Regions from separate parts of the Streptomyces sp. NPDC041713 genome, predicted to be linked through region 1. Evidence: riboswitches for the same ligand, from Rfam matches in the RefSeq annotation. Region 1 holds a riboswitch; the other holds the start of a gene.

Evidence for each region. A riboswitch is a leader RNA that binds a small molecule or an ion and turns the genes downstream of it on or off. The one in region 1 is predicted to bind glycine.
Region 2: another riboswitch for glycine. It lies ahead of gcvP (aminomethyl-transferring glycine dehydrogenase); the one in region 1 lies ahead of gcvT (glycine cleavage system aminomethyltransferase GcvT).

Annotation. Positions count from the first base shown of each region.
Region 1 covers NZ_JBVIZY010000009.1:49,572-52,966, reverse strand. Annotated here, with positions in the region: gene ACZ6CV_RS25740 (enhanced serine sensitivity protein SseB) at 1-380, opposite strand, end outside; gene ACZ6CV_RS25735 (AAA family ATPase) at 425-1,129, opposite strand; glycine riboswitch at 1,277-1,385, shown strand; glycine riboswitch at 1,386-1,499, shown strand; gene gcvT (glycine cleavage system aminomethyltransferase GcvT) at 1,535-2,659, shown strand; gene gcvH (glycine cleavage system protein GcvH) at 2,757-3,134, shown strand; gene glyA (serine hydroxymethyltransferase) at 3,158-3,395, shown strand, end outside.
Region 2 covers NZ_JBVIZY010000013.1:9,349-12,743, forward strand. Annotated here, with positions in the region: gene ACZ6CV_RS30605 (DNA polymerase IV) at 1-1,041, shown strand, start outside; gene ACZ6CV_RS30610 (PRC-barrel domain-containing protein) at 1,096-1,476, opposite strand; glycine riboswitch at 1,621-1,721, shown strand; gene gcvP (aminomethyl-transferring glycine dehydrogenase) at 1,910-3,395, shown strand, end outside.

The sequences.
Region 1 (3,395 bases):
AGCGGGGCGCCGACGGTGCCGTCCGGGTTGAGTGCGATGCCCAGCTGCGGGGGCAGGCCGCGGGCGAACTCCACGGCGGGCGCCACGGTGCACCCCATGCGGTCGGCGGCGGCGCCGAGCGCCTGGCGGAACTGCTGCTCGGAGGTGAAGACGGGGACGTACGCCTGGCCCTCGATCTCCAGCGTCGGCAGGTCGAGGGTGCCGCTGTCGGGACCGCCGCCGTTCGGCAGCGGGATCCATATCGCGCTGCGGCCGAGGACCTCCACGATCCGGCCGCCCGCCGATTCGGCGGCGCCGAGGGAGGCCGCGAGGACCTCCTCCAGCTCGTTGCCCGGCCAACCCGCGTACGGATGGGCTTGTGCCTGCGCCGGAAAGTCCATCTGTCCAACCCCTGCTCGCGACCGCTCTGCCTGCGGCTCGAACCCTAACGCCGGGCGGGTCGGCCGTCGAAGGCGATCCCCCGCAGGACCTGCGCCGCCGCCCGGTCCAGGAGCACCGCCGAGCCGCAGCCGCGCGGCAGGTCGCCGCGCTCGGCGGCGTCGACGAGCCGGCCGACCGTCCTGCGGTGGCGCGCGAAGGCGTACCGGGAGACGCCGCGGCCGCGCTCGCGCTGGCCCGCGAGCGCCGTGTCCACCGGCACGTCGAGCAGCAGCAGGTGCAGGACGGCGCCGCGCCGGCCCGCCTCGCGGGCGAGCCAGCGGCGCACCCACGGCTGGGTGCCGCAGTCGTGCACCACGACGCTCGCCCCGGAGCGCAGGTGGCGGCGCAGTCCCGCGTAGTGCGCGAGGCGGACCAGGGGGCGGTAGATCACGTACGGGAGGAGGCGGGGCATGCGGCCGGCCCAGCGGTCGCGGGTGTCCTGGGAGTCGATGCGCGGGCCGGTGACGGCCTGCCGCATGAGGGTCGACTTCCCGCCACCGGGCAGCCCGGAGACGACGACCAGGTCGCCCGCGCCGAAGGTGAGGCGGTGCGGGCTGTGGCCGGAGCGCCGGCGCAGGTCGCGGACGACGGCCACGGGGAGCGGGCCGCAGCTCTCCCGGGCCGGGGCGGCGACCTGCTTGGGCAGCGCCACCCCCGTGGTTGGAGCGAAGACGCCTGTCCTGCTGCGCACCGTGATCGGCCTCCCCATAGCGGTCACGTACTGCTTCCCCGTCAAGTGTAAAGAGAAGGTAATGCGGCACAACCGTGCGCGGGCCGCGCGATCCGCTGCCGGTCACGGGTCCCCCTGGACAGGGTCGCGTGCAATGATGAGCCCGCCAACTCCATACCGGCCGTTTGAATCCGCGCGGGAGAGTCTCCGGGACCAGCAGGTGCTGTGTCGTCCGGGGCGCCGAAGGAGCAAGTCCCTCCCTTGAATCTCTCAGGCCCCGTACCGCGCGGGCGAGGCACATCTGAAAAGCGGGCCGCCCCGGCGGTCCCACCCAAGGTGCAAGCCGTACGTCTCGGATGTCGAGACGCCTGCGGCGAACCTCTCAGGTTCCGATGACAGATGGGGAGGATCGACCTCGCCCGTCATGCCCTGGGAGTTCCCTTCATGAGCACTGCCCCCCGTCTGACCGCCCTCGACGCCGTACATCGCCTCCTCGGTGCGACCATGACCGATTTCGCGGGCTGGGACATGCCGCTGCGGTACGCCAGCGAGCGCGACGAGCACAACGCCGTGCGCACCAAGGCCGGCCTCTTCGACCTCTCCCACATGGGCGAGATCACCGTCACCGGCGCCGAGGCCGCCGACTTCCTGAACTTCGCGCTGGTCGGCAACATCGGCTCGGTCGGCGTCGGCCGCGCCCGCTACACCATGATCGTCGCCGAGGACGGCGGAATCCTGGACGACCTGATCGTCTACCGGCTCGGCGAGACCGAGTACATGGTGGTCGCCAACGCCTCCAACGCGCAGGTCGTGCTCGACGCGCTGACCGCCCGCGCCGACGGCTTCGACGCCGAGGTCCGCGACGACCGGGACGCGTACGCGCTGCTGGCCGTCCAGGGCCCGGAGTCCTCCGGCATCCTCAAGCAGCTCACCGACGCCGACCTGGACGGTCTGAAGTACTACGCGGGCCTGCCGGGCACCGTCGCGGGCGTGCCCGCCCTCATCGCCCGTACCGGCTACACCGGCGAGGACGGCTTCGAGCTCTTCGTCTCCCCCGGCGACGCGGAGAAGCTGTGGGGCGCGCTGCTCGATGCGGGCACCCCCGTCGGCCTGGTCCCGGCCGGCCTCTCCTGCCGGGACACGCTGCGCCTGGAGGCGGGCATGCCGCTGTACGGGCACGAGCTGACCGCCGGGCTGACGCCGTTCGACGCCGGACTCGGCCGGGTCGTGAAGTTCGAGAAGACCTCGCAGTCGGAGAGCTTCGTGGGCCGCGCCGCCCTCGCGGCCGCCGCCGAGCGCGCCGAGACCGCACCGCCGCGCAAGCTCGTGGGCCTGGTCGCCGAGGGCCGCCGGGTGCCGCGCGCCGGTTTCCCGGTGGTCGCCGACGGCAAGGTGATCGGCGAGGTCACCTCGGGCGCCCCGTCCCCGACGCTGGGCAAGCCGATCGCCATGGCGTACGTCGACGCCGAGCACGCCGCCCCGGGCACCCAGGGCGTCGGCGTGGACATCCGCGGCACCCACGAGCCGTACGAGGTCGTGGCCCTGCCGTTCTACAAGCGCCAGAAGTGACGCCCAGTGTGCGGCCCGGCGCCCCGGCGCCGGACGTGACCCCCCGCACACCGTCCCCGTTCCGCAGCACCCACCCGCGTACAGGAGAATTCAGGTCATGAGCAACCCCCAGCAGCTGCGTTACAGCAAGGAGCACGAGTGGCTGTCGGCCACCGAGGAGGGCGTGTCGACGGTCGGCATCACGGAGCACGCCGCGAACGCGCTCGGTGACGTCGTCTTCGTGCAGCTTCCGGAGGTCGGCTCCACGGTGACCGCGGGCGAGACCTGTGGCGAGCTGGAGTCGACCAAGTCGGTCAGCGACCTCTACTCCCCGGTGAACGGCGAGGTCACCGAGGCCAACCAGGACGTCGTGGACGACCCCTCGCTGGTCAACTCCGCCCCGTTCGAGGGCGGTTGGCTGTTCAAGGTGCGCATCACGGACGAGCCGGGCGACCTGCTCTCCGCCGATGAGTACACCGCCTTCGCCGCCGGCTGACCCATACCGTTAGGGATCGCGTGATGTCGCTTCTCAACACCCCTCTCCACGAGCTGGACCCGGACGTCGCCGCCGCCGTCGACGCCGAGCTCCACCGCCAGCAGTCCACCCTGGAAATGATCGCCTCGGAGAACTTCGCTCCGGTCGCCGTCATGGAGGCCCAGGGCACCGTCCTCACCAACAAGTACGCCGAGGGCTACCCCGGCCGCCGCTACTACGGCGGCTGTGAGCACGTGGACGTGACCGAGCAGATCGCGATCG
Region 2 (3,395 bases), on a different contig from region 1:
CTGATAGCGCCGGGGACCGAGCGGGCCATGCTCGGGCCGATGTCGGTGCGCACGCTGCCGGGTGTGGGCCCGGCCACCGGGGACCATCTGCGGCGGGCCGGGATCATCACGGTCGAGGAGCTCGCGGAGGCCGGCGAGGACGAGCTCGTACGACTCCTGGGCAAGGCGCACGGGGGCTCGCTATACGCGATGGCGCTGGCGCTCGACGAGCGGCCCGTGGTGGCCGAGCGGGAGAGCAAGTCGGTGAGCGTCGAGGACACGTACGACGTGGACATCCACGACCGGGTGCGGATCCGCGGTGAGGTCGCGCGGCTCGCCGACCGGTGTGTGGAGCGGCTGCGGACGGCGGGGCACTCGGGGCGGACCATCGTGCTCAAGGTACGGCGGTTCGACTTCTCCACGCTGACGCGCTCCGAGACGCTGCGCGGGCCCACGGACGACCCCGGGGTGGTGCGGGAGGCCGCGGCGCGGCTCCTTGAGTCCGTGGACACCACGGGAGGGGTGCGGCTCCTCGGTGTCGGCGTCTCAGGCCTCGCGGACTACACGCAGGAGGACCTCTTCGCCCAGGCCCAGGCCCAGGCGCAGGCTCAGGCCGCCGAGGCGCTTGCTCGGGCGGCCGGGGCGGAGGCCGTCGTGGTCGAGTCGGCCGAGGCGGCGGGAGCGGCGCAGGGGGGCGTGGAGGGCGGTTCCGGGGGCGAAGGCGGCGATGCCGGGGCCGGTGACGTCGTGGCCGAGGAGTCGGTGGCGCTCGGTGAGCGGCGGTGGGTGGCTGGGATCGACGTACGGCACAGCGAGTACGGGCACGGGTGGGTCCAGGGGAGCGGGCTCGGGCGGGTGACGGTGCGCTTCGAGACGCCGTATTCGGCTCCGGGACGGGTGAAGACCTTCCGGACGGACGACCCGGATCTGGTGCCCGCCGAGCCGCTGCCACTGGTCGCCGCGGTGCCGCTGGGGGCGGTGGCCGGGGCGGAGCCCGGAAAGGGGCTCGAGAACGCCTCCGGTGTCGCTCGGGCGGAGGTGGGGGACCAGGGGGAGGGCTGAGGCCGCCGGCAGAAGGGATCAGGACGGGATCAGGACGGCGTCAGGGGGATGGCGTCAGGGGGATTCCGTGCCCGCGATGCGGCCGAAGGTCTGGTCGGGTGGAGGCGGCGTCCGCGGTGGTGTCGTGTCCAGGCCGTAGTGGTGGTAGAGCTGGAGTTCCTGCTCGGGGGAGAGGTGGCGGCCCACCCCGAAGTCCGGGGCGTCCTTGATCAGGTCGTGGTCGAAGGGGATCCGTACGGTGCCGTCCTCGCCCAGCTCGCTCGGCTCCAGCGGCACGAAGGCGTCGCGGCTGAACAGGCCGGTGCGTATGGCGGCCCACTCCGGGGCCCCGGTGGCGTCGTCGAGGTAGACCTCGTCGATCGTGCCGATCTTCGTCCCGTTCCGGTCGAACGCCTTGCGGCCGATCAGATTGCGCGGATCGATGTCGGTCTGCACGGGCCCTCCAGATGGTCGCGGGTTGTCGAAACCGGGCGTAACTCATCCTTATTCGTTCGTAGTCACTACGAAAGAGCACTTCGGGGCAGGTGGCCACTCGAGGGATCGGCCGTGGTCCTCGCTGGTAGGCTGGCGTTCGGCTGTTGACCCCGTGCGGGAGAGCTCTCCGGAACACGGTTCCCGGAGGCGCCGAAGGAGCAAATCCTCCCCGGAATCTCTCAGGCATCCAGTACCGCACGGACGAGGTCACTCTGGAAAGCAGGGCGGGCGTCGGGCGGGCACGTTCGAAACCCCTCCTCACCGACGGTGAAAGCAGATCTGTCGACATGACGGGACTGTGAAGCTCTCAGGTTGAGATGACAGAGGGGGAGGCCGTCCGGGTACCCGCGCCGTGGTACCCCTCGCAGGTCGTGCAGACCAGGAGGCCTCCGCCATGACTGCCACCAATCGCATCCCGCTCTCCGCGCTCGAGCAGGGCATCCCCTTCGAGGAGCGGCACATCGGGCCCGATGCGGAAGCGCGGGCCAAGATGCTCGCCCAGGTCGGGTACGGCTCGCTCGACGAGCTGACGGCCGCCGCGGTGCCGGATGTGATCAAGAACGCCGAGGCGCTGGACCTGCCCGGCGCGCGCACCGAGGCCGAGGTGCTGGCCGAGCTGCGCTCCCTCGCCGACCGCAACCAGGTCCTCGACTCCATGATCGGACTCGGGTACTACGGCACGTTCACGCCGCCCGTCATCCTGCGGAACGTGATGGAGAACCCCGCCTGGTACACCGCGTACACGCCGTACCAGCCGGAGATCTCGCAGGGCCGCCTGGAGGCGCTGCTCAACTTCCAGACCATGGTCGCCGAGCTGACCGGCCTGCCCACCTCCGGGGCCTCGCTCCTCGACGAGGGCACCGCCGCCGCCGAGGCCATGGCGCTGTCCCGGCGCATGGGCAAGGTCAAGAACGGCGTCTTCGTCGTCGACGCCGACGCGCTGCCGCAGACCATCGCCGTCATCCAGACCCGCGCCGAGCCCACCGGCGTCGAGATCGTGGTCGCCGACCTGAGCGACGGCATCCCCGCCGAGGTCGCCGAGCGCGGTGTCGTCGGCGTCCTCGTGCAGTACCCGGGCGCCTCCGGTGCCGTACGGGACATCAAGCCGCTCATCGACCAGGCGCACGAGATCGGCGCCGTCGTCACCGTCGCCGCCGACCTGCTCGCCCTGACGCTGCTCACCTCTCCCGGCGAGCTGGGCGCCGACATCGCCGTCGGCACGACGCAGCGCTTCGGTGTGCCGATGGGCTTCGGCGGCCCGCACGCCGGTTACATGGCGGTGCGCGAGAAGTTCGCGCGCAGCCTCCCCGGGCGCCTCGTCGGCGTCTCCGTCGACGCCGACGGCAACAAGGCCTACCGGCTCGCGCTGCAGACCCGTGAGCAGCACATCCGCCGCGAGAAGGCCACCAGCAACATCTGCACCGCTCAGGTGCTGCTCGCGGTCATGGCCGGAATGTACGCCGTCTACCACGGCCCCGAGGGCCTGAAGGCCATCGCCCGGCGCACCCACCGGTACGCGACGCTGCTCGCGGCCGGGCTCACGGCCGGCGGCGTCGAAGTCGTGCATGGCGCCTACTTCGACACCCTGACCGTGCGCGCCGAGGGCCGCGCGGAGGAGCTCGTCGCGGCCGCCCGCGAAGGCGGCGTGAACATCCGCCTGGTCGACGCCGACCACGTCTCCCTCGCCTGTGACGAGACCACCACGCGGGCCCAACTCGCCGCAGTGTGGGGCGCGTTCGGGGTCGAGGCCGACGTCGACGCGCTCGACGCCACCGTCGCGGACACGCTGCCCGACGGCCTGCTGCGCGCGGACGACTACCTCACCCACCCCGTCTTCCACCAGAACCGCTCCGAGACCGCGATGCTGCGCTACCTGCGCA